Lacibacter sp. H407: one gene and its partner. Each later gene encodes a partner of the first gene's protein in a complex. Links are inferred from orthologs where the notes say so. Each region holds a gene or a part of one and is shown in the gene's direction. Other genes may lie near its edges. The genes, in order: pheT and pheS.

What was found.
Region 2: the proteins of pheT (region 1) and pheS are in contact, whole or in part, in a crystal structure (PDB 6P24), measured with the Escherichia coli proteins. The link is inferred for Lacibacter sp. H407 from one-to-one orthologs.

The regions. Positions count from the first base shown.
Region 1 is NZ_JBBKTU010000001.1:331,985-347,477, forward strand. Bases 7,434-10,517 are described here. They hold pheT (phenylalanine--tRNA ligase subunit beta), read left to right. Parts: upstream 7,434-7,805; coding sequence 7,806-10,229; downstream 10,230-10,517. Other genes in these bases: WG989_RS01465 (hypothetical protein), read left to right, coding at 10,257-10,517. Also shown: WG989_RS01405 (type III polyketide synthase), read left to right, coding at 1-84; WG989_RS01410 (methyltransferase domain-containing protein), read left to right, coding at 77-781; WG989_RS01415 (NAD(P)/FAD-dependent oxidoreductase), read left to right, coding at 774-1,910; WG989_RS01420 (GbsR/MarR family transcriptional regulator), read left to right, coding at 1,966-2,472; WG989_RS01425 (hypothetical protein), read left to right, coding at 2,561-2,914; WG989_RS01430 (hypothetical protein), read left to right, coding at 2,936-3,373; WG989_RS01435 (CoA-binding protein), read left to right, coding at 3,418-3,780; WG989_RS01440 (ribonuclease H-like YkuK family protein), read left to right, coding at 3,994-4,467; WG989_RS01445 (hypothetical protein), read right to left, coding at 4,596-4,757; WG989_RS01450 (RsmE family RNA methyltransferase), read right to left, coding at 4,872-5,591; dnaB (replicative DNA helicase), read right to left, coding at 5,657-7,255; more of WG989_RS01465, read left to right, coding at 10,518-10,544; WG989_RS01470 (hypothetical protein), read right to left, coding at 10,545-10,796; WG989_RS01475 (cell division protein ZapA), read left to right, coding at 10,920-11,222; rny (ribonuclease Y), read left to right, coding at 11,430-12,995; rplS (50S ribosomal protein L19), read left to right, coding at 13,120-13,473; and 3 more genes.
Region 2 is NZ_JBBKTU010000001.1:884,364-899,633, forward strand. Bases 37-2,897 are described here. They hold pheS (phenylalanine--tRNA ligase subunit alpha), read left to right. Parts: upstream 37-881; coding sequence 882-1,913; downstream 1,914-2,897. Other genes in these bases: WG989_RS03835 (formimidoylglutamase), read right to left, coding at 37-730; WG989_RS03845 (hypothetical protein), read right to left, coding at 1,967-2,857. Also shown: more of WG989_RS03835, read right to left, coding at 1-36; WG989_RS03850 (3-hydroxyacyl-CoA dehydrogenase NAD-binding domain-containing protein), read left to right, coding at 2,940-3,788; WG989_RS03855 (NAD-dependent epimerase/dehydratase family protein), read left to right, coding at 3,864-4,853; WG989_RS03860 (carboxypeptidase-like regulatory domain-containing protein), read left to right, coding at 5,192-6,280; WG989_RS03865 (UDP-3-O-(3-hydroxymyristoyl)glucosamine N-acyltransferase), read right to left, coding at 6,354-7,307; WG989_RS03870 (YicC/YloC family endoribonuclease), read left to right, coding at 8,018-8,896; WG989_RS03875 (gliding motility lipoprotein GldH), read left to right, coding at 9,083-9,583; WG989_RS03880 (sensor histidine kinase), read left to right, coding at 9,583-10,554; WG989_RS03885 (response regulator transcription factor), read left to right, coding at 10,566-11,282; WG989_RS03890 (hypothetical protein), read left to right, coding at 11,390-11,995; WG989_RS03895 (hypothetical protein), read left to right, coding at 12,214-12,768; WG989_RS03900 (GNAT family N-acetyltransferase), read left to right, coding at 12,986-13,489; WG989_RS03905 (DUF1801 domain-containing protein), read left to right, coding at 13,502-13,924; WG989_RS03910 (hypothetical protein), read left to right, coding at 14,139-14,873; WG989_RS03915 (glycoside hydrolase family 130 protein), read left to right, coding at 14,961-15,270.

The DNA.
Region 1 (15,493 bases):
AGCAGTTCTGATGAATCCATTTTTGGTGCCGCCTTTGGACCCGGTTTAACAATGGAAACTTTTGTAGCTTCAACACATGCCTGATCTTTCCAAACGATCATACCAAAAAGAACTACTCGACCGTGATGATATTCCGTTTGAAGACATCAAACAGAATATGCAGGAACTTGATGTGATCAATACATGGTTGGGTGGGCATCAAATTTCGATTAAGGGATTGCAGCAATTAATGAATAAGGCGAGTCACACGAAAACACTGCACATCTGTGAAATTGGTTGTGGTGGAGGCGATAATCTAAGAGCAATTCAACACTACTGCAAAGAGAAAAGTATTAATGTTAACCTGATTGGCGTTGATATCAACCCGCATTGCATTGCTTATGCCAGATCAAGAAAAGAGAATGACGGAATTGAATTTATCTGTTCCGATTATGCATCGGTAGCGTTCGCACAAAAACCAGGTATTATTTTCTCTTCCTTGTTCTGCCATCACTTTACTAAAGAAGAATTACAACAGCAATTTGTGTGGATGAAAAATCATTCCACGCTTGGTTTTTTTGTAAACGACTTGCACCGTCATTTGCTTGCTTATCATTCCATCAAATTGTTAACGACTCTCTTTTCAAAATCATATCTTGTAAAAAACGATGCACCTTTAAGTGTTGCACGTGGTTTTAAAAAAGATGAGCTAATCGAAATACTACAACAATCATCCATCATCCATTATCAATTAAAGTGGATGTGGGCTTTTCGTTGGTTATTGATTTATAAACATGACTGACCGACAGTACGATATTGCAATTATTGGTGGCGGGTTGGCAGGATTGGCATTAGCCATTCAATCCGCAAAGCAAGGTTATGCTGTTGTGTTATTTGAAAAAGAAAAATATCCTTACCATAAAGTTTGTGGCGAATACATCAGTTTGGAAAGCTGGAACTTTATCGAATCGTTAGGCATTCCTTTATCGAAACTAAACTTGCCTATCATCAAACAGCTGGAACTATCGTCACCGAATGGAAATATTTTTAAACACGAACTGCCACTTGGCGGCTTTGGTATCAGTCGTTACAAATTGGATGAAATGCTGGCAAACATTGCCCGGCAACACAATGTGTTATTACTGGAAGAAACAAAAGTGAATGATGTGATTTTTCAGAACGATGTTTTTAGTATTCATTCAACTGCAGGTGGGTTCATCGTAACAGTTGCCGCAGGTTGTTTTGGCAAACGAAGTAATCTCGATGTAAAATGGAATCGAAATTTTGTACAGCAAAAGCCCAATAAGCTCAACAACTATATCGGTGTTAAATATCATATCAATATCAACCGTCCGGCTGATGTAATTGCCTTGCACAATTTTGAAAATGGATACTGTGGCATTTCGCAAATAGAAGAAGGAAAAATTTGTCTTTGTTATTTGACCACTGCTGTTAATCTGCAAAAAAGTAATAACAGTATTGAGCAGATGGAGAAAACTATTCTCTGTAAAAATCCACAGCTTAAAAAAATATTTGACGAAGCTGAATTTCTGTACGATTCGCCTGTTACCATTTCACAGATCAGCTTCAATAAAAAACAACAGGTGGAAAATCATATGTTGATGATCGGCGATGCAGGCGGTATGATCACTCCTCTTTGTGGTAACGGTATGAGCATGGCCATGCATGGAAGCAAACTTGCGTTTGAACAAGTGCATGCGTTTCTGCAACAGCAAATCACCCGGCAGCAAATGGAAGAATTCTACAGCCGCAACTGGCAACAACAGTTTGCCAAACGTTTAAAAACCGGCCGACTGATTCAAGGGCTGTTTGGCAAGTCAAGCGTCACCAATCTCTTCATCAATTCAGTCAAAACGCTACCCTTCCTGGCCAAACCGTTGATACGGCTTACACACGGTCGATCTTATTAAAAAATTAATTTTCAGTAATTACTGAAAATTCGGAATTGTTTGCTAACTTAGGGCCATGAAACTATCGGAAGCCAAACAACAGTTCATCAGCACCTGGGGCGCTATGGGTACACATTGGGGTATTAACCGCACCATGGCACAGGTTCATGCATTGCTGATGATCAGTCCTGATCCATTGACGCAGGACGATGTGATGGCCCAGTTGAATATCAGCCGGGGTAATGTGAACATGAACATACGTGACCTGATTGATTGGGGTTTGGTGGATCGTGTACTTATTCAGGGTGAACGCAAAGAATATTTCACTGCGGAAAAGGATATCTGGAAAGTTGCCCGCCAGATCATTAAAGAACGTAAGAAGCGTGAATTAGACCCCATGATGAAACTGATGGATCAGTTAAGTAAAGTGGATGGCGACAAAAAAGATAAGGAAGTAAAAACCTTTCTTGACACGATTGCAGGTATCAAAAAGTTTGGTGCGCATGCCGATAATATGCTGGATGTTGTAGTGAAAAGTGATGAGAACTGGTTCATCAGTACTGCGTTGAAGCTCTTTAAATAATTGATTACGATCAATACAAGCCGATTCGTTTCGGCTTTTTTAAAACACAATACTTTCATTTTTTTCTGAAATATTAAAATATTTGAAAATGAAACAGCTCAAACAAATTGAACTCTATCTTAACCTTCTGCTCATTGCCGGATTTATAATCAGCTACATCCTTACCAGCGATAACAATCTCTTGTTTATTGCTTACTATACGGTTGGTGCTGTGCAATTGATCAGCATGATCGCACATGCCATTAAACAGGAGCTGACTGGCAGCCGAAGCTGGCGTATTTATTATCATTGGCTCACCGCTATCCTTTTGTTGCTTACGCCTCTTGGTATTGGCTTGTTTATTTTACTGTATGCTGCACCTTTTATGGCCATCATGTATACTTATATCTGCTGGCGTGAATTGCAATTCCTGAAACTGAGAGAGTTTGTGCATTTGAAATAAGTGATCAATAAATAAATTGTTATGAACTACACAATCCCCAACTGGCTTATTTATGTTGGTGCTGCCGGACAAATTTTTACCGCCTTGGTTTATCCTTACGTTCGTCATAAAGTTTTCGATTGGTACAACGATATCAAGAAACTAAAACCACTTAACCAGGAAATCGCAAAAACATATGGCCGTTACATACAAGGTTTAAATTTTTCGTTTGGCTTGATCTCATTCTTACTTGCAGATGAATTAAAGAATGGCAGTCAACTTGCCATTGCAATAACCGGTTTGATCGCTGCCTACTGGACAGGGAAAGTCATTACACAATTTGCTTATTACCCGATGTATGAAATTCCCAACAAGCTCATCTTTAAAATTGGCGAAGTACTGATGAATACGTTGTTCATCACGTTTGCTGTAGTCTTTATCTGGTTATTTATTTCGAATATGATGATTTATTTGAGATAGAATCACACTCGAAAAAGCATTGAATACAATCGTAACTTTGCAACATGAAAAAGAAAACACTTGTACTCGGTGCATCCGACAAACCACATCGCTACAGCTACCTTGCAATGAAAAGTTTGTTGGCAAAAGGTCATGAAGTAGTTGGAATCGGAAAGCACAAAGGAACGGTAGCTACTGTAGAAATTGAAACAGAAAAATTACCACTTTCAGATATTGATACCGTTACACTTTATCTGAACCCTGCACACCAAAAAGAATACTACGATTATATTCTCGGCTTGCATCCTAAACGCATCATCTTCAACCCCGGTGCAGAAAATGAAGAACTGCAACAACTCGCAGTGAAAAATAACATCGAACCAATGGAAGCATGTACGCTTGTAATGTTGAGTACAGGGCAGTATTAAACAGCCCCTCTTGATTTCCCCAAAGGGGAGAAATCAATACACAGCCCTCACTTTTACAGAATGAATAATCAACACAAAGCTTCTGCTATTGACTGTGGTCTGTGGTCTGTGGTCTATCGTCTTCTTCGTTTATCCCCAACTGTTAATAAACACATAACTCCACAAACTTGCAGCAGCCGGAAATAGTTTCGTAAATTAGGGAAACCCCATTTTATGAACTGGAGAAAATTTAACGGCGAACACATCAAACTCCCGATCAAAGAGGAAGTGCGTACAGCTATTCTCAGGGAAACGGGAAGAGGTTTTCGCTTGAAAGTATGTATTGGTACCGACAGCCAGGTAAAAGGAAGCGAAACAGAATTTGCAACGGTGATTGTATTCCTGCGGGAAGGTCATGGTGGCTTTATGTTCATCCACAACGAGAAAACCAAACAGAAGTATTCCATCAAAGAACGGATGTTGGTTGAAGTGGCCAAGAGCATTGAAATTGCCTATGAGTTATGCGAGCTCTTTACAGAGTATGATGTTGACATGGAAGTACATGCCGACATTAACACCAATCCGCACTTCAAAAGCAACGAAGCCTTACGTGAAGCAATGGGCTATATTCTTGGAATGGGCTTTGCCTTTAAAGCCAAACCGGAAGCTTTTGCCAGTAGCAGCTGTGCTAACAAAATTGTGAACTGATCTACTCATTCAGGTTCCGCTTTCAACTGTGCGAACCACGGTGAGGTTCTTCGTCTCCCCTAACCTCGGCTCCAACATAATTTTTTTACTGAATTATTTGAATTGTATAGCAGCCTGTGCAATGCTGTCTACTTGTTCAATGCTGCTGGCGTGGCCATCCATGTATCAGCATAGTCAGGAACTTCGTTGAAAAATTGTTTTGTAAGAGAAGTAACAAAGAGATACGCTAAAAAGAAAATAGAAAGAATAATACATACAATACCGCCAACAGATAAAATATCCCGTTTCATATTCTCATGTTTTAGAAATGAAAGAAAAATTTTGCGGCAGAGATAAATAGAACCAATTGTAAGGTCGGCCTATTAAATTTAAAAAACAATATTTCAGTTTTGCATTTTCTGCTATTAGGCAATGCACAATAATGTAGCAGCAACTATTCCTGCTGTTTCGGTACGTAGTCTTGTTTCACCCAACGCAACAGGTTGATAATTTTGTTGAAGTGCAAATTCAATTTCAGCAGTGGTAAAATCACCTTCGGGACCGATGAGGATAATGCAATTTGACCCTTCGACTTCGCTCAGGACTTTATTCAATGAATTCTTCTCTGTTTCTTCGCAATGGGCAACAAGTTTAAGTATTCCGTTAGACGGGGAAGTCTGACGTAAAGCATTTTCAAATTTTACCGGCTCGTGTAAAACAGGCAACCATGTCTGTTGGCTTTGTAACATGGCGCTTACAAGAATTCCTTTCATCCGATCGAAACGGAAATGCTGCCGTTCTGTGCGTTCGCAGAGCAAAGGAATAATTTCAGCAACACCTATCTCTGTAGCTTTCTCCAAAAACCACTCAAAGCGATTCGCATTTTTCACCAACGAAATGGCGATGGTTATTTTGCGTGCAGCTTGGGGTTTATAACTTGTAGATTGAACTTGAACCGTACAATGTTTCTTGTGTGCATCCGTGATCTTCGCCAACAACAAACTACCTTTTCCATCAGTAAGCTGTAACAATTCACCCTCTTTCATGCGCAACACCTGCACAACATGTTTTGATGTTTCTTCATTCAACGTAATGAGTTGCTGCGATGCATCAAACGATTCAAGGTAAAAAAAAGGTAAAGCCATAAAAAATGTCCTGCCAATAATTTAGCAGGACACAAATCTAAAATCGTAAATCGGCAATCCGAAATCTAGAACGGCGTTTCCTCATCAAAATTCATGTCATTCATCTTACTGCCTTTCTGTACAAATACTTTCGGGCCTTCATCAGTAGGAACCGGCTTCCAGTTACCACCACCCGGCATCATACCCGGTCCACCAGGCATTGGCCCTTGTGGTCCGCCGAATCCACCACTGCCCATATTGTCACCAAAATCATCTTCCACAAATTTCTGGATATGTAATAACGCCCGCAGCTTAATTGTTTCAAGCGAACCATTTCTGTGCTTGGCAATACGTATATGTGTTTCACCACGATTGCTTTCGCCAAATTCGTTCGACGTAATATCATAGTATTCGGGGCGATACAGGAACATCACCATATCCGCATCCTGCTCAATGGCACCTGATTCACGGAGATCACTCAACTGTGGCATCTTGTTACCATCCTTCCGTTTCTCAACCTCACGACTCAACTGCGACAATGCGATAATGGGAATACTTAATTCCTTTGCCAATTGTTTTAAACCACGTGAAATGGTACTGATCTCCTGTTCACGGTTGGTATTCTTGTTACCGGCGCTTCCACTCATCAACTGTAAATAGTCGATGATGATCAATCCCACACCATGCTTGTTTACCAATCGACGGGCCTTTGCACGCAATTCAAAAATGTTCAACGCCGCACTGTCATCAATAAAGATGGGCGCTTTTGCCAAACGTTCAATTCCTTTTTTATACAACTGCTGCACTTCATGATCTTCCAGTTTACCACGGGAAATTTTCTCCAGCATAATTTCACTTTCGGCCGAAAGAATACGCTGCACCAACTGTGCAGCACCCATTTCAAGCGAGAAGAAGGCAACAGGTGTTGGCTTCGACGGACTCAACGCTGCATTCCGCAACAGGTTCAACGCAAATGCAGTTTTACCCACGGCAGGACGTGCAGCAAGAATTACCAGATCCGAAGGTTGCCATCCGTAGATCACCCGATCCATTGACGGGAAGCCGCTTGGCACACCGGTAATATCTTCCTGTTTGTTCCGCATGTCTTCAATACGCTGAATGGTTTTGATCAACACATTATCAAACGAATCAAAGTTTTTGCGGAGATAGTTATTGGTTATTTCAAACAGTTTACTTTCTGCATCATCAAGCAGATCGAATACATCGGTGCTTTCTTCATACGCATCACCAATGGTCTCGCCACTGATGCGGATCAATTCACGTTGTAAAAATTTTTGCAGAATAATACGTGCATGCGCTTCAATGTTCGCAGTTGAAACAACTGTATTGGTCAAACGGGTTACATAGTAAGCACCGCCTACCATCTCCAGTTCTTCTTTCAACTTCAGCTCTTCCACAACCGTTAACAAGTCGATCGGCAAACTCTTGGCCGTTAAACTTTGCATGGTTCTGAAAATACGCTGATGTGAGTCTACGTAAAAACATTCCGGGCGCAGAATTTCACTGATCGCATCAAACGCACTCTTCTCCAACATCACGGCACCTAGTACTGCTTCCTCCAGTTCTTTGGCCTGTGGCGGCACCTTCCCATACACCATTGTGGAAAGGTCAAGAGCAGGTTTTCTCTTTGTTTTACGGTCTTTGTTTAAGTTAGTAAGATCCATGTTTCGCTGTAAAATGCAAGTTTGTGATTTTGGGTTCCTTTTCCTGCAATCGCTTCGGCAATTCTGATGTTAAGCAATTGTTACGGAACAAGGGCGACGAATGTAAATGCAAAAGACCTGACTGCAAAAACATTTCTTTTGTAAAATTTATGCAAGCTCTATTCACATTCATTCAACGGTTATCCACCCAAATATTGTCTCCATTCACATTTTTAACTACTGTTATCCTCAATTTAATTTATTTCTTCGCCCTTTCCAGAACTATTTGCACACCGGCTGTGCAGAAAGATTTTGAACCGTTTTTTTGGTCATCTGCTGCAAACTACAATATGAACTTTCGCCTCTTTTTCAGCAAAAAAATCTTGTAAAAATCAACCACAGCAAGGGTTTCAGCCGTTCGTTTCCGATTATTACCAGCACTTTCGTTTACCGCTTACTGTTAGACGATTTTAATCGATTTTTCATAAGCAAAAACCCTTAAAAGTGATTGCGTGAGCAAGGCTTCAAAGAATTATCTTTGCAGCTTTCTGAATAAAAGTGTTGTAAACGAATGACGATCAGTTATAAATGGCTGCAGGAATATTTACCTGTGCAAGTGGAACCGGAGCGTTTGAGCCGCATCCTCACATCAATTGGCCTGGAAGTAGAAAGCATGGAAGCATACGAAGAGATCAAAGGCGGATTGAGAGGCCTGGTGATCGGCGAAGTATTGACCTGCGAAAAACATCCGGATGCAGATAAATTATCGCTTACTACTGTAAATGTTGGTGCTGCCGAACCATTGCAGATCGTTTGTGGAGCACCCAATGTGGCGGTTGGTCAAAAAGTAATCGTAGCAACTGTTGGCACAACCATCTATCCATCTTCAGGCGAACCAATGACCATGAAGAAAGCAAAGATCCGTGGTGTTGAAAGCCATGGAATGATCTGTGCTGAAGATGAAATCGGCATGGGCAGCAGCCATGCAGGCATTATGATCCTGAAAAATGATGTGCGTGTTGGAAGTGAGGCCGCCGATTATTTCAAACCTTATACCGACTGGATCATTGAAATTGGATTAACACCTAATCACATGGATGCCATGAGCCATATTGGTGTGGCACGTGATGTAATTGCTTATTTGAATTTTCACGATAAGAAAAACTATACCGTTAAATCGCCTTTTGTAAACGGCTTCAAAGCTGATAATAAATCGTTACCCATTCGTGTGGTGATAGAAAATAAAGAAGCATGTCAGCGATATGCAGGTGTAAGCATCAGCAATGTAACAGTAAAGGAAAGTCCCGATTGGCTAAAGCAACGTTTGAAAGCAATTGGCGTACGACCAATCAATAATATTGTAGACATTACCAACTATGTATTGCACGAAACCGGTCAGCCATTGCATGCATTCGATGCAGATGCCATTACCGGCGGCGAAGTAATTGTAAAGAATTTACCCGAAGGTTCTGTATTTACAACGCTTGATGAAAAAGAACGCAAGCTGAGCAGCGAAGATCTGATGATCTGCAATAAAGAAGAAGCGATGTGTATTGCAGGTGTATTTGGCGGCATGAAAAGTGGTGTAAAAGAAGCAACGAAAAATATCTTTTTAGAAAGTGCATGGTTTAATCCCATCACTACACGTAAAACATCCTTCCGTCATAACCTGCGTACCGATGCAGCCACCCGTTTTGAGAAAGGAGTGGATATCAGCAATACTGTGAACGTGTTGAAACGTGCTGCTTTACTAATTAAAGAATTAGGTGGTGGTGAAATTGCAAGTGATGTAGTGGATGTGTATCCAACACCAAAACAGAAAACACAGATCGCCATCAAATATCATTATCTGAAAAAGATCAGTGGTAAAAATTATCATCCCGATACAGTAAAGAAAATATTTGAGTCGCTGGGATTTGAGATCATCAAAGATTCAATTGATGAACTGTGGGTAGCTGCACCTTTCAGTAAACCGGATATGGAAATTCCTGCCGATTTAGCGGAAGAAGTAATGCGGATCGATGGATTAGATAATGTGGAGATTCCAACCAGCATTACCATCTCTCCTTCCACCGAATCAGATCAAACAAGCTTTGCATATAAAGAAAAGATCAGCAATGTACTCGTTGGTCAGGGCTTTCACGAAATTTTCACCAACTCTATTGCTAACAGTGCATGGTACAGTGAAGAAGTATTAGCCACTACTGTAAAAATGCTCAACAACCTGAGTGCAGAATTGAATGTGATGCGTCCTTCGATGTTGGAAACAGGATTGCAATGCGTTTCTTTTAATCTCAACCGCAGAAATAACAATCTGCGCTTGTTTGAGTTTGGCAAAACCTACACTACTTCTGAAACAGGCAAGTATTTTGAAACCGACCATATTGCGATTTATACATCCGGCAACACAGAAGCGTCCTGGAAACAGAAAGCATCTGCAACAGATGTGTACTATCTCAAAGCAGTGGTGAATAGTATTTTGCAACAGGCAGGTTTAAAAGCTGAAACACAACTGATGCAGGCAACAGCTGGATTCAGTGGAGGTGTAGAATACAAGATCAAAAAACAGGTTGTGGCAACCGTTGCAATTGTGGATACAAATCGTTTGAAACAATTCGACATTAAACAACCGGTTTACTTTGCTGATATTAACTGGAATATTTTAACGCAGTTGGCAGCTAAAGCAAAACTGGAATACAAAGAAATTGCACGTTTCCCTGCGGTTGAAAGAGATCTGGCCATAGTGATTCCGCAGGCAACAACCTTTGCAGAAGTGGAACAAACTATTGCACTGGCAAAAGTGAGCCGCTTACAATCTGTTTCGTTGTTTGATGTATTTGAAAGCGAAAAAATTGGTGCAGGTAAAAAATCAATGGCACTCAATTTTGTGTTTCAGGACGATGAAAAAACACTCACCGATAATGAAACAGAGAAGATGATGAATACATTGGTACAATCATTGGAAAAACAACTGGCAGCAGAAATCAGAAAGTAATACCGTTCAACTAAACAGAGCAGCTTTGTGACCACACTCGATCAACATATCCAATCGCTTCAGCAAAAAATGCAGTTGCTGGTAAAAAAATACCAGCAGCTGGAAAAAGAAAATGCGAAGCTGAAAAATGAGTTGATGCGTTTGAAAGAAACCCAATCAGAGAAAAAACAGGAAGTGGAAGTACTTGAAATGCAGAATGCCATGTTGAAAGCATCGCAACAGCATTTGGATGATAAGGAAAAAAAGGAGTTGGAAAAAAAGTTGTCGCTTTACATCAAAGAGATCGATCGTTGTATAGCATTGCTTATTGAATAATTACACCCGTTTGATGATACGCATCTTCATCTCATCTTCTCCTTGTTGCAGCTCAAGTGTGTAAATGCCGTAGGGCAGATCATTCAAACCATTCCAAGTAACTGAGCGATGTGTGGTAGTAGCAGCTTCCATTCGTCGGCATACAATACCCGATTCATCCCGCAGCAAAGCTTTGATCCCGGTTTTCTCCGGTGTGGAAAGTTCAAGCGTAAGTGTATCAATAAACACTTGTGGTTTAACTTTTGCAAACATGTCCTGAGGTTGGTTTAGAGATAAGTAAAGCGGTGCGGTTTCATGAAAGTTGGCAACGGATGATAGAGAAGGTATTTTTTTACGAGTATCTAATATATAGCTTCCTTTTCATATTTTGGTATTATGGATTCATTAATTCCCATCAATATTGTTATCGGCGATCGTAGCTACCGGATCAAAGTAAGTCCGGAGCACGAAGAGCATGTACGTAAAACGGTTAAGATCATCAACGATAAAGTGCTCGAATATCGTACCAGTTTTGCAGGCAAGGATATGCAGGACTATATTTCGATGGTGCTCATCTGGTATGCAACCGATGTAACGTCAGGCAACAAAACCGGTACCGAAGCAACCGATCAAGCCAGCAGTGAAGCTGCTTTGCAAAAACTCGAACAACAGATCGATCAGTTATTGCAACAAGGATAGTTTTTCATCCCACTACTCAAACCATCTGCATTTTTTTAACAGAACAAATTGCGCTTCAATGCGAAAGCGGCGATCTTTGACCGTTGCTTTCGCCGTTTTCTACCTGTTTTTTCTGTACTTTCGCTCACTATTGTCCCACTATGAACTTAGTTAACGCCATAGAACGGAACGATTTGCCGATAACAAACAACAAACCAGTCAACAAAAATGGAACCAGTAATTTTATACATTATTATAGGAGCTGTTGCACTCATTATAGGAGTGGTAACGGGGAAGATCATCTTCGCAAAAAATACAAGGAAACAACTTGAAGACGCCGATCTGCAGGCACAATCCATCATTAAAGAAGCAGGACTGCGGGCCGAAACCATCCGTAAGGAAAAGGAACTGGAAGCAAAAGAAAAATTCGTTCAACTGAAATCGGATTATGATCGTGAAGTGATGGAGCGAAACCGCAAGATCAACGAAAGCGAGAATCGTGCCCGTCAGAAAGAACAATCCATCAATCAAAAAGAGGCCAACCTCGACAAACAGATCAAGGAAAACGAAGCCATCAAAGAAAATCTCAATCGCCAGATCGAGGTGGTAAACCTCAAGCGTACGGAACTGGAAAAACACCAGGAAGAGCATATCCGTCGTCTCGAAAAAATTGCCGGTTTAAGTGCAGAAGAAGCCAAGAATCAATTGGTAGAAAGCCTGAAACAGGAAGCGCACACAAGAGCGTTGGTGTTGCAACAGGAAATTATTGAAGATGCCAAGCTGAAAGCAAATAAAGAAGCCCGTAAGATCGTGATCCAGTCGATCCAGCGTACAGCAGCTGAACAAACCATTGAAAATACCGTAACTGTATTCAACCTTGAAAGCGATGAAATAAAGGGCCAGATCATTGGGCGTGAAGGTCGTAACATCCGTGCCATTGAAGCTGCAACAGGTGTTGATCTGATCGTTGATGATACGCCTGAGGCGATCCTCCTTTCTTCATTCGATCCGCTTCGTCGTGAAGTAGCACGTTTAAGTTTACAACGTTTGGTGGCCGATGGACGTATCCATCCGGCACGTGTAGAAGAAGTAGTGGAAAAAACCCGTCGTCAGTTAGAAGAACAGGTAATGGAAATCGGCGAACGTACCGTTATTGAACTGGGTATTCATGGTATGCACAAAGAGTTGATCCGGATGGTGGGACGTATGCGTTTCCGTTCATCGTATGGTCAAAACCTGTTGATGCATAGCCGTGAAACAGCCAATCTTTGTTCGATCATGGCTGCTGAATTAGGTATGAATCCGAAGCTGGCAAAACGTGCCGGCTTGTTACACGATATTGGTAAAGTACCCGAAGAAGAAACGGAATTAAGCCACGCATTGTTAGGTGCGAAACTGGCTGAAAAATATGGTGAAAATCCGGCGGTTGTAAATGCTATCGGTGCTCACCACGATGAGATGGAAATGCAGTATGTGATCTCCCCGATCGTTCAAGCTTGTGACGCCATCAGTGGCGCACGCCCTGGTGCACGTCGTGAGATCATGCAGCAGTACCTGCAACGTATCAAAGACCTCGAAACACTTGCAATGGCTTATCCCGGTGTTGAAAAAGCATACGCCATCCAGGCAGGTCGTGAGTTGAGAGTAATTGTAGAAGCTGAAAAAGTAACCGATGCCGAATCAGATAAATTAAGTTTTGAAATGGCGCAGAAGATACAGACAGAAATGGTGTATCCGGGTCAGATCAAAGTAACTGTGATCAGAGAAAAAAGAGCGGTAAACGTAGCGAGATAATAGAAAAGGAATCGGTAATTGGGGATTTGGAATCAGGGGTTCAACTTTTTTTCCAAATTCCTACCAACAAATTACCAATTCCTGCAAAAACCCCCTACCTTTGCCGTCCTAAAAATTAAGAGATATGAACGCCGCTGTTGCATTTATACATGAACAATTAACTGTTGGGAAAGAACATCCCAAGTTTAAAGCAGGTGATAACGTTACTGTGAACTACAAGATCGTTGAGGGTGGTAAAGAGCGTATCCAGGGCTTCCGTGGCGACGTGATTAAACGTCAAGGCCAAGGCGCAACTGCTACATTTACAGTGCGTAAGATCTCTGATGGTGTTGGTGTTGAGCGTACTTTCCCGGTAAACTCTCCCAATGTGGATTCTATTTTGCTGAACAAAGTAGGTAAAGTAAGCCGTGCAAAACTGTTTTACCTCCGTGAAAGAAGTGGTAAAAGTGCCCGTATTAAGGAAAAGCGCATGAGATAATCATCGTTTCAAGCATATTTGTATAAAGGGGGAAAGAAAACTTTCCCCCTTTATACTTTTAATAATCAGATTTCGTTCTTATATTTACGAGCTCGGAATCTAAACCATTCCTTATAATCCCATACCTTTTGAAATTTCGTTACTCTATTTTTAAACTAAAATCAGGTTACGATCATGAAAAAGGTATTAGTAGCACTTACTGTCATTACACTGTTTTTAATGTCCTGTAACAGGGGTATTTCGCCATACCAGGCGGCTAACGGCAAAGCAGGTAAATGTGGTAAGAATTTTATCCGCTAAACTCATTTGAAACAAAACGCATTGAAACCTTCCCTAACAGGAAGGTTTTTTTTATGGTTTCTTTCGAAGCCTGCGTTATAAATAACTGTAACTTTGTGTTCCTCTAAAATTTATATCATGAATTTTCAACCCATACTCTTAGGCGTACTCGGCACACAGGAAATCATCATCATTGCCATTATCATTCTGTTGTTATTCGGTGGTCGTAAGATCCCTGAACTGATGAAAGGTTTGGGTAAAGGTATCCGTGAGTTTAACGATGCCAAGAACACTGTGCGTAAGGAAATTGAGGAAAGCTCAACTACCGACACACCTCCGCAGAACAAACAGTAAGTTCATTCGTCTGTTGTTTTATTTTTCATTTCAATTGTATTGAAGCGATCGTCTTCATTGTATCCATTTGCAACCATAAAGGAATACCAGCAGCATTTGTTTGACGGAACTACTTCCTGCAAACAAGCCGTTGATTTTTACTTGTCTCAAATCAAACAATTTGAGCATCTCAATGCATTGGTACATGTGTTTGCAGAGGAAGCAATGAAACGAGCAACTGAGTTGGACGAGGCACGTAATGCAGGTAAAACACCTGGCAAACTGCATGGTGTAGTAGTTACTATTAAAGATGTAATTGCATGGCAGCAACACCCCCTCTCCGCTGCCTCCAACATACTCAATGGATTTCATTCCATTTACAATTCAACTGCGGTACAAAAATTATTAGCTGAAGATGCCATCATCATCGGTACGAATAATTGTGATGAATTCGCCATGGGCAGCAGCAATGAGAATTCAGCGTACGGTCCGGTAAAAAACAAACTGGATGAAACAAGAGTACCTGGCGGTTCTTCGGGTGGCTCTGCAGTGGCTGTACAAGCTGATCTGTGCATGGTGAGTTTGGGAAGTGATACCGGCGGATCCGTTCGGCAACCCGCCGATTTTTGTGGAATTGTTGGAATGAAACCAAGCTATGGAAGAGTGAGCCGACATGGACTCATTGCTTATGGCTCCAGCTTTGATCAGATCGGTGTATTAGCCAATTCTGTTGAAGATGCAGCATTGGTACTTTCAGTAATTGCAGGTGCTGATGAGTTCGACAGTACTGTTTCCTCATTACCTGTTCCTGATTATGCAGCTGCAATCAGTCAACCATCTTCTACCAAACCTGTGTTGGGTTATTTCAAACAAACCCTGGAACACGAAGGGTTGGATGAAGAGATAAGAACAACACATAAAAATTTCATCAACCGGTTGAAGGAAGATGGATATGAAGTGAAAGAACTCGACTTTGACTTGATCGATTATATCGTACCAACTTATTATGTATTGACTACTGCCGAAGCCAGCAGTAACCTCTCCCGTTACGAAGGGGTACGTTACGGGCACCAGTCGGTACCGTTGAAAGAAGAATTAACAGAATTTTACTCGGCTAACCGTTCCGAAGGTTTTGGCAAAGAAGTGCAACGCCGTATTATGCTGGGCACCTTTGTATTAAGTGCCGGTTATTACGATGCGTATTATACAAAAGCACAACAGGTGCGACGCAAATTATACGAGCAAACAAAGCTGGTATTCAGCGATATAGATGTTTTGCTGATGCCCGTTTCACCTTCCACCGCTTTTAAGATCGGCGAAAAAAACAGCAACCCCATTGAAATGTATCTGGCCGATATCTATACCGTGTTTGCCAACCTTGTGGGTGTCCCCGGCATCTCCATTCCCC
Region 2 (15,270 bases), 540 kb from region 1 along the record:
GCGCATAGGCATGTGCCAAAGCCGTCATATCAATACTCAACATATTCGATCCACGGATCACCGGTTCCATTTCTTCCAGTGCATCTTTTACCACACCTACACGAAAACAATCAAACCGAAGGCGATCCATGGTTTGTAAAATTGTGGGGTGAACAAAATAACTCTGGAAACCGATGTGGTTGTAATGACGGATAAAATTGGGTTCACCCGTTAACATCTCCAGCAAAAAGTTTTCGCTGCGGATGGGTGTATCGTTATTCAGATTAATAAATGCATCCACACAACTGGCTTCAATAATTTGCTGACGCTGCACATATGCACCATACTGCGCCAATGTAAGATCATGACTGCCGCCAAGGATCAACACTTTTTTTCCGGCATCTACTAATTCCTTAATCACCGCTTTCGCAGCTGCATATGTATCTTTTACCGATGCTCCTGATTGTACATTTCCAATATCAGCAATACGAACATCTGTATGCCAGTAATACAAACGATACAGATGTTTACGGATCAACGTGGGTGCTTCACACAACGATATACCATTCCCCGTTCCACGTTCGTCGGTAATGCCCAGCAACACAAGATCAACATTATCAAGGTCAGGAAATTGAAAGGCATAGGTCTGGATATTCCGGCCCAGTTGTGCTGCATTTAATTCATCATCGCCCAATACCGCCGATAAGTCAACGGGCTGCAAAAAATCTTCGATCATCTGTGAATCACTCATGTAATATTGTTTCGGTGGCAAACATAAGAAAGATGTACGATGTATGAAGTACGATGTAGGATGTAAAAACATTCAACATCCCTGCTTCTTTTTCAATCCTCTTCATCAGCAAAATCCTCCCAAATCGTGGTTGAGACCTTATCTTTGCAGCATGGAACAGGTGTTACAACAGATTGAAACGTTTCGGAAAGAAATTGAGGCATTGCAGATCGACAGTGCAAAAGCACTGGAAGAATACCGCATTAAATTTCTTGGTACCAAAGGTTTGGTGAAATCGCTCATGGGCGAAATGAAAAATGTGGCGAACGAACAAAAGAAAGCGTTTGGCCAGAGCATGAACGAATTCAAACAATTCGCCGAAGCAAAATACGAAGAGTGGAAAGCATTGAATGGTGATGGACAAACAGATACTGCCGCCGGCATCGATCTTAGTTTGCCTGGCGATGCATTACCCGTTGGAAGTCGTCACCCCATCAGTTTAATGCGTAACCGCATGGTGAATATTTTTCAGCGGTTAGGCTTCGCCGTTGCGGAAGGCCCGGAAATTGATGATGATTTTCACAACTTCACAGCACTTAATTTACCGGAAAATCATCCGGCACGTGACATGCAGGATACGTTTTATATCAGCACCGATCCTGCGTGGTTGCTGCGTACACATACCAGCAATGTGCAGATCCATGAAATGCAGAAAGGCAAATTACCCATCCGCATTATTACTCCCGGCCGTGTGTATCGCAATGAAACCATCAGTGCAAGAAGTCATTGCTTCTTTCACCAGATCGAAGGATTGTATGTGGATGAGAAAGTAAGCTTTGCCGATCTCAAACAAACACTCTACTTTTTTGTACAGGAAATGTTTGGGAAAGATGTGAAAGTTCGTTTCCGTCCTTCATATTTTCCATTCACTGAGCCAAGTGCAGAAATGGACATTAGTTGTTTATTGTGCAATGGCGAAGGTTGCAGTGTTTGTAAAAAAACCGGTTGGTTGGAAATTTTAGGTTGCGGCATGGTGCATCCGAAAGTGTTGGAGAACTGCGGCATCGACAGTAATAAATATTCAGGCTTTGCATTTGGGATGGGCATCGAACGTCCTGCGTTGCTGAAGTACGGCATCAAGGATATTCGTTTGTTCAGTGAAAATGATGTGCGGTTTTTGAAACAGTTTACGGGAGCAGTGTAAACAAACCCATTCATGAATTTACTGAAAAGGCAAAAGTTTTACCTGTTGCTTTTTTATTGTTTTGTTTTAAACACATACTTTGTTCCAACTTCAATACTGCTATACCTGAAATCGTGGAAACCTTGCTGCAACTGCACCTGCCAGTTTAAACCTGGCTTTACAGTACCTGCTTTTATACGGCCAACTACAGGTTTATCGCCATCGTTAAGATATCCAAGATAACCCGCCACGGTTGTCTGCAGTTGGAACTTATTATGATTGTATTCAACGCCAGCTCCAAAAAGAAATGCATCATTCTGCGGTATATCATTATTCAACTGCCAAACCAGGAAGCCGGCCATAGCCATGTATCTCCACTTATTAGTTTTTGAAAAAGAACCACCTGTTGATGCATCAAAGAAATAACCGGGTGCGTCCGTCATGCGTGCAGAAGCTACATTTGAAGAAGTAGGATAACGATAACCCACCCTCACAGCAAGCGTATTTTTATATTTAGAAGGATCGAGCAACTGTATATTAATATTCATGTGAACATCACCTATTGCTGAGCGGTTATTGTAAGCAAGGTAAAATACATGCCGCTCTTCTTTTAATGCATGACTCATTCGATACGTTTCTAACGGCACCCACATCGCATCAACCGAAACTTTATTTTTTACAATAGAGTAATTGCCTCTTATCACTGCATTGAATGTACGGTCGCCCGGCATAAAGTGCCCGGCAGCAGCGATAGTTACAGCATGATTGCTATCTGCTATTCCGTTTGTAACAGAAGGAACAGGCAATGCATTTGGTCCAAGATGAGCAGGGCTGAATTGAATATAATGCCGCCAGTGTGTTACTCCATTCCATCGAACGTTACGCTCCCACCACTCAGATGTTTGGGCGGTAGAAAAAATGCAGAAAAAAACTGCGGATAAAAAGCAGGTTAGTCTGAAGTACATGTAAATTTTGAGTCATGCAAATTAATACATTTCTAAGCGGAATTCAATTACTGAAATTATCTTTACCCCTTAATGTTTAATCATGGTTCACTCAATTTGCGTTTGCGGTGCAGGAACAATGGGCAGCGGTATTGCACAAGCTGCTGCACAAAGCGGCATTTATACACTGCTGTTTGATCTCAATAAAGAAGTGTTGCAAAAAGCAGAAATCTCCATCAATGCTAATCTGGATAGTTTAGTTTCAAAAGAAAAAATAACGGAACAACAACGCACTACTATAAAAGGCAATCTTCAATACATCAGTGATATCAACAATTGTATTGCTGATGTGATCATTGAAGCTATCATTGAAAAACCGGAAGCAAAAATTTCCTTGTTCAATCAACTGGCAGAGATCAATCACAGTGATACAATTTTCGCCAGCAACACATCCTCTCTTTCCATTTCATTGTTACAACAATCAATACAGCAACCACAACGGGTGGCAGGTTTGCATTTCTTCAACCCCGCTACGATCATGAAATTAGTGGAAGTGGTAAAAGGCGATCAAACCAAAGAAGAAGTGATCGAACAGTTAATTGCGTTAACAAAGCAGATGAACAAAACACCTGTCATCTGCAAAGATGCACCGGGTTTTATCGTAAACCGTGTTGCCCGACCTTATTACATTGAATCATTAAAATTAGTTGAGGACGGCGTTGCCGATTTTGCAACGGTGGATGCATTGATGGAAGCCAGTGGTTTTAAAATGGGTCCGTTCAAACTCATGGATCTTATTGGTAACGATATCAACTATGCTGTAAGCTGCAGCGTATATGAACAGTTAGGTAACCCTGAACGTTTACAACCATCACCCATACAAAAAGAAAAAGTGGAATCAAATAAGCTTGGCCGCAAAACCGGCGAGGGCTATTACAAGTACAACGGATAATTGTATAATTGATAGTTGATAATCGAACGCAGCCCCTAATTTTACATTTTCCATTATTAAATTATCCATTCCATCATGGTTTTCGTTACCGGCGGCGCAGGTTTAGTTGGCTCGGCTTTATTAAAACAGTTGTTGCAACAAAAGCAAGGGCCCATCAAAGCATTGGTACGAAACTCCATGCCACTCACACTCACGGAAGAAGAAAAGCAACAGATCGAATGGATCAAAGGTGATGTGTTAGATACGTCGGTATTGGATGAAGCTATGCAAGGTTGCAGGCAGGTGTATCATTGTGCAGCCGTAGTCTCGTATCATTCCAGTCGCCGGCAGCAGATGTACAAGATCAATATTGAAGGCACAGCAAATATTGTCAATCTCTCTTTGGAACATAATATTGAAAAACTCATTCATGTAAGTTCGGTGGCGGCCATTGGACGTTTGCGCCAAGGCGAACAAATCACTGAAAAAACAGAATGGACCGATGAGACAAACAATTCCCATTACGGCAAAACAAAATACCTATCTGAACTGGAAGTGTGGCGTGGCATTGGTGAAGGATTAAATGCAGCTATAGTCAATCCATCGGTGATATTAGGCGAATCAAATTGGGAAACAGGATCAGTTGCTATCTTTAAAAAAATGTGGGAACAGTTTCCGTGGTACACAACCGGCGGAACAGGTTTTGTTGATGCAAAAGATGTGGCCGAAGCTATGATCCGTTTGATGCACAGCGACATTTCAGCCGAACGATTTTTGTTAAGCAATACACACTTAAGTTTTCAGGAACTGTTTACCAAAATTGCAACTGCATTGGGGAAACGGCCGCCGAATCGTTTTGCAAAACCATGGATGGGTGAATTGGTGTGGCGCATGGAAGCACTCAAAGCCATGTTCAGCAACAAAGAACCATTGCTCACCAAAGAAACAGCCAGCACTGCACAAGTAAGAACCTATTACGATTCATCGAAAGTATTAGCTGCATTACCCGATTTCAGGTTTACGCCAATTGATGAAACGATTGAGCGAACGAGTAAGTGGCTGAAAGAATTTTATCGTTTAACATAGTTGGCGCTTTTGTATCGATATGAAAGTTTATTATTCGCCCTTATTTATTACCTCTTCGCTTTTATTATTATTCAGTTTATTCCTTGCGGTAGAAAATCTTTTCGATCCGGAATCCTGGGCATTACTTATTGCAATACCACTTTTTCTAATTGCTGTAACAGGAATGTTCGTTCATTTTGTATTCGCCCGCATTATTAAAGAAAAGCCACGGGTACAGTTTTTCATCGAATTGGCCTTGATTGGGTCAGCGTTGTTGTTGCTATTTATGAGTTAAAGAGCACAGATTTCATGGTTGGCTCAAAAATTGTTTATTTTTAAAGCTCAATGAAAGATCACGTATGAAAACAATCCTCTCCATTATCCTTGCCTGTTGTTCCTTCTGTGTTTCAGCGCAATCCTATTTTTATATCAAAGGCAAAGTGATCGACGACAGTACACGTCTTCCAATGGAAAACGCATCGGTGCTTTGTCAAAATACCACCAAGGGAACTATTACCAATAAAGAAGGTGAGTTCCGGTTAGAAGTTCCTGCAGGTGGGCATAATCTCGTAATATCTTACACAGGTTTTGAAAGTGAAAGTGTGCGTATCAGTTCATCGCAGGATAACAGCAATGAACTCACCATTGTTTTAAAAAAGAAAGAAAACAAACTGGAAGAAGTAGTAATACAGGCCAGCAGCGAAGTAAAAGATGGCTGGACAAAATACGGATCTCATTTTTCGAATTACTTTATCGGCAGCACGCCATTTGCCAAACAATGCAGCATTGAAAATCCGCAGGCATTAAAATTTTACTTCTCCCGTAAACGCAATGTATTAAAAGTAAAAGCAGAAGAACCAGTAGTAGTACTGAATTATGCGTTGGGCTATAAAATTCAATACCAGCTCGATTCATTTATTTATGATTACGGTACAAAATTCAGCGCCTATGTTGGTGTAGCATTTTATACAGAGATGGATTCAACAGCCGAACAAAAAGCGATCTGGGTGCAAAACAGAGAAAAGGCTTACCTCGGTTCACGCATGCATTTTATGCGTTGTTATTACGACAGTACACTTGCTGAAAACGGATTCGTAATTGAAGAAGTTTATACCGACAGCATGACCAACAAACCCAAGATCAGTACACTTGAAAATCCTTACGATACTGCGGTATATGTGCTGATCAATAGTGTTGACAGAGAGATTAACCTTTTTGGGAAATACCGAATCGTGTACACCTTATCGCCCATGGAAAAAGAATATCTGGTTGCCAACAAATATCCTCCTTCGGCAAAAGAACAACTTTCAACACTTGAATTCCTAAACGGATTTGTAATTACCGAAAACGGTTTTTTCTATGAACAAACGGAAGTGATCAATAGTGGTTACTGGGCCTGGAAAAATTTAGCCGATCAGTTGCCGTATGATTATTGGCCGGAAGAATAGGGAAAAAGCTGCGATCGTTTAGCTGTGAGCTAACACAAAAACCAATGTATGTTTTAGATTTTAAAAGTGGATTCTATTTCGATTCCAACTTTAGTAATCGTTCCCATATTTCGGGAATACGTTTTACCCACACCAACTCTTTGCGCTTTTGCAATGCATCGTCAACCGGTGTACCGAAGTACGATTTATTTCCTTCCAATGATGATGGCACACCACTTTGTGCAAACACCACGGCATTTTCTCCAATGGTCAACGTTTTGCTTACACCTGCCTGTCCCCACAATACTACACCATCTTCAATTACAACAGCCCCGGCCACGCCTACCTGTGCCGCAAACAAACAGTTTTTGCCGATCACACTGTCGTGACCAATATGCACCTGGTTATCGAATTTAGTACCACGTCCAATCACCGTATCATGCGTTACACCTTTATCAATCGTACAGCACGATCCCATTTCCACATCGTCTTCAATTACAACCCGTCCGCAGCTTTCCATTTTTTTATACCATACATCACGATTCTTTTTGGTGTTGAAATAAAATGCATCGCTGCCAATAACAGTACCTGCATGCAGAATCACATTGTTACCGATAACTGTATGATCGTAAATAGAAACGTTGGGATGTATAACGCAATTGCTACCAATGGTTACATGATTACCAACAAAGGCACCGGGCATTACAACGGTACCTTCACCAATTACAGCTGTATCGCTGATGAGAGTTGCAGATGGAACAAACGGACGAAAGTGCCGAACGATCTTGAGATATGCTTCAAACGGTTGCTCACATACCAGCAATGCTTTTCCTTCAGGTACATCCGTTTCTTTATTGATGATTATAAAACTTGCAGCTGAGTGAATACACTTATCGTAGTACTTGGGATGATCTACAAATACCAGATCACCGGTTTCAACTTTATGTATTTCGTTGATTCCTGTTGCAAGCCCATTTGTATTTCCAGTAACTGTTGCGTTGATTAATTCTGCAATCCATTGTACCGGAACCGGTGAAGGAAACTTCATAAACTGATTTTCACCAAAGGTAATATGGTTTGTGTTTGCCCGAGTATTACGTTCAAATGAATCCGTTTTGGGTTTTTTCGGGGTAAAAACAAGGTTCTGGATAAAAATTTTTAAACTTTTTTTTGAGCCTTTTTTTGGTTGCTGATCGTAAAAAAACAGCTGGCTCTTTCTGCTTTTTCAAATCAAAAAAACAGGTACGTTACTTTTTAAAACAAACAGCACAACAAAAACAACAACGCTGAAACTATTGCCAACACTATGTTACAGCGAAACAATAAAAACTATAAAAATCAATTTCCTGTTTTACTGTTTACTTGTTTTCAAAAAAAACGAAACACATCAACCGCAAAAGATGCTAAAATTCCATAACCCTTTTCCACAGACAAAATTAAAATGTGCATAAAATATTTTTGAAAAATTTTTTATATCGGAGAAATTATTTTTAATATTGTGAAGGGAAAGAAATTTCCTGGTACTTACTAACCCATCCATCATAAAAGCTCGGTGTCTTCCGGGCTTTTTAGTTTTATACAATTCCGCTTTTGCAGAAGCGATCTTCTTCCACAGTTTTACGCATCACAACAACAACTCTCCTGTTTTCGATCCAGTTCATTTTATAAAAATCAGTTTCTGCAAAATGCCTGTTTTTACGATTCTTAATAAAATCAGTTGGAACAACTGAAATTCTTTACATTGCTGAAAAATAAGCTATGCTTAAATCAATGACCGGTTTTGGAAGAACCGAAGAAGCTGCCGGCGATAAGACCTTCCTGGTTGAAATAAAATCTCTCAACGGAAAACAGTTTGAACTCAATTTAAAAATTACTCCCTTATTAAAACCATACGAGTTTGCCATCCGCACCATGTTGTCGGAACAACTAATGCGTGGTACGATCGATTGCAATATTTTATTAAAGCAAAATGGAGGCAATGGCGCTATCACCATCAATAAAGAAATGGCGAAAGCTTATTTTCAACCATTGAAAGAAGTGGCCGATGATTTAAATATCGGGTTGAGTGAATATGTATTGGCTGCCATGTTACGTTTACCGGATGTGGTGGTACCCAACACTGATATTTTAAGTGAAGAGCAATACGGGCAGTTTAAGCAAACGCTTCAAAATGCGATCAATGCTATTAACAAGCATCGCCTGCTGGAAGGTGCGGCTTTAGAAAAAGATCTCATCGAACGTATTAATAATATACTCGCCTACCAGGAAAAAATTTCTGAACTGGAACCGTTGCGTCAGCATAAAATGAAAGAAGAGCTGCGTCGCAAAATGGAAGAACAATTGGGCAAAGAGAACTACGATGCCAACAGACTCGAACAGGAAATGATCTACTATATTGAAAAGATCGACATCAGCGAAGAGCAGGTGCGCCTCCGCAATCACTGCGATTATTTCCTCAACATCCTCAAAGAAAACGACGATTCAAAAGGTAAAAAGCTGGGCTTTGTATTGCAGGAAATTGGACGTGAAATAAATACAACCGGTGCCAAGGCCTACGATTCAGGTATTCAAAAGCTGGTGGTATTAATGAAAGATGAACTGGAAAAAGCAAAAGAACAGGTGTTGAATATTCTTTAATTCAAGAGACCCGGTTTGACAGGGTACTATTCCTGTAGCAGGAGTTAAGATTTGGGAATTAGGAGCTGGGATTTGTGAGTTGTAGCTTACACCTTGTACCTTATGCCTTTTACCTTGTCTCTTTTTCCTTTCATGTTTTCTTTGGATTTTGTTTGCTCAGGTATTTACATTTGTAAAAATATTCGCTTGAAACCTTTCCCCGTATTGAAGACCCTTACACAAAGTATTTTTCTCAGTTGTTTACTGGCAGTGATCTTGCTTGCCGGTTGCAGCACCATGGATACATTTGAAAAAAATGCGGAGATCCCGAAACACGAATGGAGCTACAGCCTGCAACCCGAGATCAATTTTACAATTACCGATACCGTTACGCCCTACAATGTATTTGTAACGTTGCGACATACCGATGCGTATGCATATAAAAATATCTGGCTCTATATTTCTACCCGCCAACCCGGCGACAGTACGTTTCAGAAAGAACGCTTTGAACTAACCCTTCAAAATCAAAACGGCGAATGGATCGGTACCGGGATGAGCGATATCTGGGAAGTGCGTTATCCATTGTTCAACGATCTCCGTTTTACAAAACAGGGCAACTATACCATCCGGCTGCAGCAAACAATGCGTGATAATCCGTTGTTACATGTAATGAATGCCGGTGTGCGTATTGAAAAAGCAAAACAGTAATGGCTTATACCAACAAAGTATATAGTTTCCGCAATTTCTCCTTCTGGTTCTGGATCCTTCTCATTTATGTAGTGGCTGCCTTGGTGTGGTGGTTTATCTCTTTGGAACGACAAAGCGCTGATATGACTGCTTTGAAACTGGCCCAATTGAAATTGGACGATCCGCAGTACGATCTGCTACGCAATGAAGCACTGCAATTCCAGAAAAGACAATCAGCAAAATTTATAGGTGAAGGTGTTGCTTTTCTTGCATTGATCCTCGCAGGTGCCGTGTTTGTGTATCGCTCCATCCGTAAACAAATTGAAGTATCGGCCCTGCAGCAGAATTTTATGATGGCCATTACGCATGAACTAAAAACCCCCATCGCCACTACACGTCTCAGCATTGAAACGGTATTACGTCGTAAACTGGATGAAGTACAACAACAGAAACTATTGTTGAGTGCTTTGAGCGAAACCAACCGGTTAAATATTCTCACCAATAATATTCTCCTTGCTTCACAAATGGAAGAAAAGAATTTTCAACGGGAGCATGAAGAAGTAAATCTGGCCGATGTGGTGGAAACCGTAGTGAGCGATTATAAGAACCGCTATCCGGGCCGGCGTATTGAAGCCAGTGCCGATAAAGATCTGTACATTGAAGGCGATGAATTGCTGATCCAGATCGCTCTGAGCAATCTCATTGATAATGCGTTGAAGTATGCTCCCAAGGAAAGCCCGGTGTATATTGATCTGATGGATGATAACGATACAACACAGATCAAAGTAAGTGACGAGGGAATGGGCGTGCCCGACGAAGAGAAACAGAAGATATTTGAAAAATTCTACCGCAGCGGTAACGAAAACACACGCAAAGCAAAAGGTACCGGGCTTGGCTTGTACCTTACCCGCAAGATCATTACCGATCACAATGGTGACATATTTGTGATGAACAATACCCCACGTGGAAGTATTTTTGTAATTCAGTTTTAAACACTACACATATGTCGGCCACAAACAAAGCATCAATTTTAATCGTGGAAGATGAAGAGCATTTACTCGATGCTTTGAAATTAAATCTTGAACTGGAAGGTTATGAAGTAACGACGGCCGGTGATGGTGTGGCTGCTCTTAAAGCTGTGGAGAATGAATATTTCGATCTCATTATTATGGATGTGATGATGCCCGAGATGGATGGTATCAGTGCAACCGAAAGTATCCGCATACGTAAGAACGATGTGCCCATTTTGATGTTGAGTGCCAAGAATACCTCACACGACCGGGTGCTGGGTTTAAAGAAAGGTGCCGATGATTACCTCACCAAACCTTTTAATCTCGAAGAGTTGTTGTTGCGTGTTGAAAAGCTGATCGAGAAAAACAAAAAGATACAGGATAAAGATACCATTGGCGAAAGCTACGGCTTCGGCAATAACCATATTGATTTTAAAGCGCAAGAGGCCGTCAACTTTAAAGGCGAAACAATTCAGCTGAGCAAAAAAGAAAACATGCTCCTGCAACTGCTCATTGAAAACAAGAACGAAGTGGTGACCCGTGAAAAAATTCTGCAGGTTGTTTGGGGTTACAACGTTTATCCTACAACACGTACCATCGACAATTTCATCCTCAACTTCCGTAAGTATTTTGAAGAAGACAGCCGTAACCCGGTTTATTTCCATTCGGCAAGAGGCGTTGGGTATCGGTTTGTGGAGGGGGAAAATTAAATTCGCTCTTGTATAAATAAGCATTGGCTATCAGAAAGAATTTTACAAGGAGGTGCATATATTTAAGAGTTACCTGCCATTTTCGACGACCACCATTACAAACTGAAATGAAATTTAATTTATTCAACAGACATAAAACAAACGACAAGACAAATTCTATTGAAGTTGTCACTGATAGTTCGGACTATTCAACGAATGACAATGATTATAGATTAGTTTTCAACGAAACGATAAGTGCTGACATAGATTGCCAAGTAATTTCTTTTGGCGACTTGACAAAATCAAAGTTGTTGGACAGGTTGACAATTTATAAAACAGAAAATCCATTAGCTATACTTGACCTTCGATATTCCTACTCTTGTTCTTACAAAAAAGAAGCAATAAAATTTTACAGATTTGTTGCGGTTGGACTAAGTGGCTTTTTATATTTGTATGACTTATCAACAAAAAGTGTTGTACTTTTTATAGACTTCAATGGTTACTTTGACGGATTTACGATTTCAGACGAGCATTTATTAGTTGCTTATAATTCAGGCATTTATTGTTTGACAAAGTACGGACAAATAAAATGGCATAACAACAACATTGGACTTGATGGAATAATTATCAATAAAGTTGAGAATGGAAAAATATATGGAAGTGAACAAATAGACCCACCAGATGGTTGGACAGACTTTATTCTTGATATTGACACAGGTAACAGCACGAAGTAAAACGGCAGGCAACATTGGGTTTTATGCAAGTTGGGCTTGACTTTGTAACATCAGCTCATTGCAAATCTCAGCTTCAGTTCCAGCCGACGAATTACTATCAGCTTTTGTACTTAACTTCATCAACATATTTTCAATCAGCAGCGGTTGTGGGCAGACGGAATACTAATTCCCAACCTGTAAAAGCCCTGATCGGTAGGAGTAAATAAACAGTCTTTCCTATGCAAAAAGATCACTTGAAATTTCTCGTCACTATTGCTATTTCTACACTTATTCATTCTTCGTTATCTGCGCAATTAAGAATTGGAGTTGACAAGCCAGATCCGATTGACACAGTCAATTTGAGTGTGACAAAAAATGTCACTTCTTTTCTGGAACAGCAAAAAGTACACAAGGCAATCGCTTACTTTACGTTCATATCAGAGACTGACCGTAAAGCTAAAACCAAGCAGCTTGAAAAGCTTTCAAAGGATATAAAGAAAATAAAAGTGAAAACAAAAGTTCTATTTCAGACCTCTTACAAAAATTATAAAGACAGTTTCAATATTGACCAAGTAATTTATTACAACGAAGACGGACGCTTTTATCTTTTTGAGCTATTCTTTTTGAAAGGCGACGTTTCCTCAAAGATTGTGGATATTTTTATTAAAGACCCAACCGCTTTAGAGAAAAAACGAAAAGAAATAAATCAGTTTAGAAAGAAGAACCCAAATATTCCGCAACCGCCCCAAAACCTGCCACCGGGAGTTTACATTAAAGAAAGAAACTCAGAGTAATGCTGCTAACAGCGGTTTTTTCGCCGTTTTTGTACCTGTTGGTATTTCATAGAAAAACACGCCGAGGTTGTGTCTCCCGACCAACCGCATAAGTTTTCACAAATCAAACCCGGCTATATGCATGTGTCTTTGGTGATAACACCCAACGACGGCGGGCTTCATACATTTCATTAACTTCAAACCAGTTTTGAGCAACTGAACACAAGAAAAGTAAAGAGTGAAAACTGAATTACATACAGACAAAGTAAAATTAAGAGCTCCTGAAAAATCAGATGCTGCAAAGCTTTATTACTTACGCACCCATCCCATTGTAAACAAGTTTATTGAAAGAGACTTACCCAAAAATTTATCAGATGTCGAAAAATTTATAGAGCTAAGAAATGCTGACCCAAACCCGTTTTATTTTATCATTGAAAGTCTCCCAACTAATGAAGTTGCAGGCACTATCTGCCTATGGAATATCAATAAAGAAAAAAAATATGCGGAAGTTGGCTATGAACTTTTACCCGAGTTTCAAGGCAAAGGCATCATGACAAGTGCTCTGCATGAAATCATAAACGTTGCTTTTACAGAATTAAATATAGAAACCGTAGAGGCCTTTACTCATTCAGAAAATCTTTCTTCAAGAAAGTTATTAGAGAAATTTTGTTTTAAACTCATGCCGGGCAAAACAGATCCTGATAATTCAAATAACATTATTTATTGTTTAAAAAAAGCCTAACAAACTCATCCCATGGCAAAATACCAGGTAAAAACAAAAGAAACAACAAGCGATGTTTTTAAGTTTATTGCTGCTGTTCCCGATCAGCAAAAACAAAAAGATGCATTGGCACTTGTTGAGTTGATGCAGAAAGAATCAGGATTTGAGCCAAAAATGTGGGGGCCATCCATTATCGGTTTTGGCAGCTATCATTATGTTTATGAAAGCGGTCATGAAGGAGATGCACCCTTAATTGGTTTTTCGCCACGCAAGGCTGAGTTCTCACTCTATCTTTCCTCCGGGTTTGATCAACGGGAAGAATTGTTGCAACAATTCGGAAAACATAAAGTAGCAAAGGCCTGTATCTATTTTAAACGACTTGAAGATGTTGATACAAGTATTTTAAAAAAGATGATCAAAAATTCTCTTAAGTATATGAAAGAAAAGTATCCTTGAACATTCAGCTTTCCGTAGCATGATGTGTTGGAATATTTTCGAGAAAATACGCCAAGATTGCGTCTCCTGACCAACCGTATCAATTATAACAAATCAAAGCCATCTATATACATGTGTCGTTGGTGATAACACACAACGACAGCGGGCTATTTACATTTCCTATCTTTAGAATCACTATGAACACAAGCAATAATAAAAATATTTAATCGTATTGATGAGCTCTCAACTACAGAATGCAATTGAAAAGCTTTACGAGGTTTTTGCCAAATATCCCGGCAACTCTGCCATGCAAGGAAGTTCAAATTACGATAACCTCGAAATGTGGAACCGGGAACTGCTGTCTAATCAATTGAAAGAACTCTCTGCATCTGACCTGTCACGTTTTGCAGGGAAAGCAATGACAACCTGGGGAGATGTTAACGATTATAAGCACTTCTTACCAAGGATACTTGAGTTAACTGCAGAATTTAATACACCGTACGAAATCTGGATAGTTTTTGATAAACTCGAATACGGACACTGGAACAGCTGGAATGAATCAGAAATAAAAGCAATTCATCAATACATGCTCCAGTTGTGGGCCTGTTTAATAAAAGAAGACCCTGACAAAACAGACTTCTTTTTTATGGACTATTTTTCCTCCATTGCTCATTTCTATCCAAGCTTCAGCGATCTTTTAGAGGAGTGGCAAAACAATAACGATAAAAACGCTACGCTACACCTGGCAAAATTCATTTTTAATGAAAGAGCAAATATTTTTGATAAAGGTGTAATTCCCGGCTTTCATAATAAAAGTGATCATATTCTTGAACTTAGAAGCTGGCTATTATCAGATAAAACAATAACAAGACTTGAAGAAGCTTTTTATAAATATGAAAAGGAAAGCTTTGCAGAAACACTATCGTGGGCAGAGAAGATATTGAATGACGAGAAAAAAAATTCTATGTAAGCACAAGCGAGACGCTTGCGCTATCGAAACCGGAACCCACAGAAATCCCTACCCACATTTTTCCTATCTTCCAATAAACTTGCCGGCATGAACAAGGTTTTCATTTTCCTTTTCACTATTCTTCTTTACAGTTGTACTGAACAAACAAAAGAACCAACAACCAACAGTTGGGCCATGCTCAACTTTGTAAAAGTGGATAGCCTCAACCCTATACTGCAGCCCGATTCAACACAACAATTCAATTGCCCCGTGAGCAAACAAACCGTCAACTGGGAAGAACGGAATGTGCTCAATCCATCAGCTGTTGTAAGAGATGGAAAAGTGTATCTGCTCTATCGTGCACAGGACAGGCATATGACTTCACGTCTTGGTCTTGCTGTAAGTGATGATGGTTTGC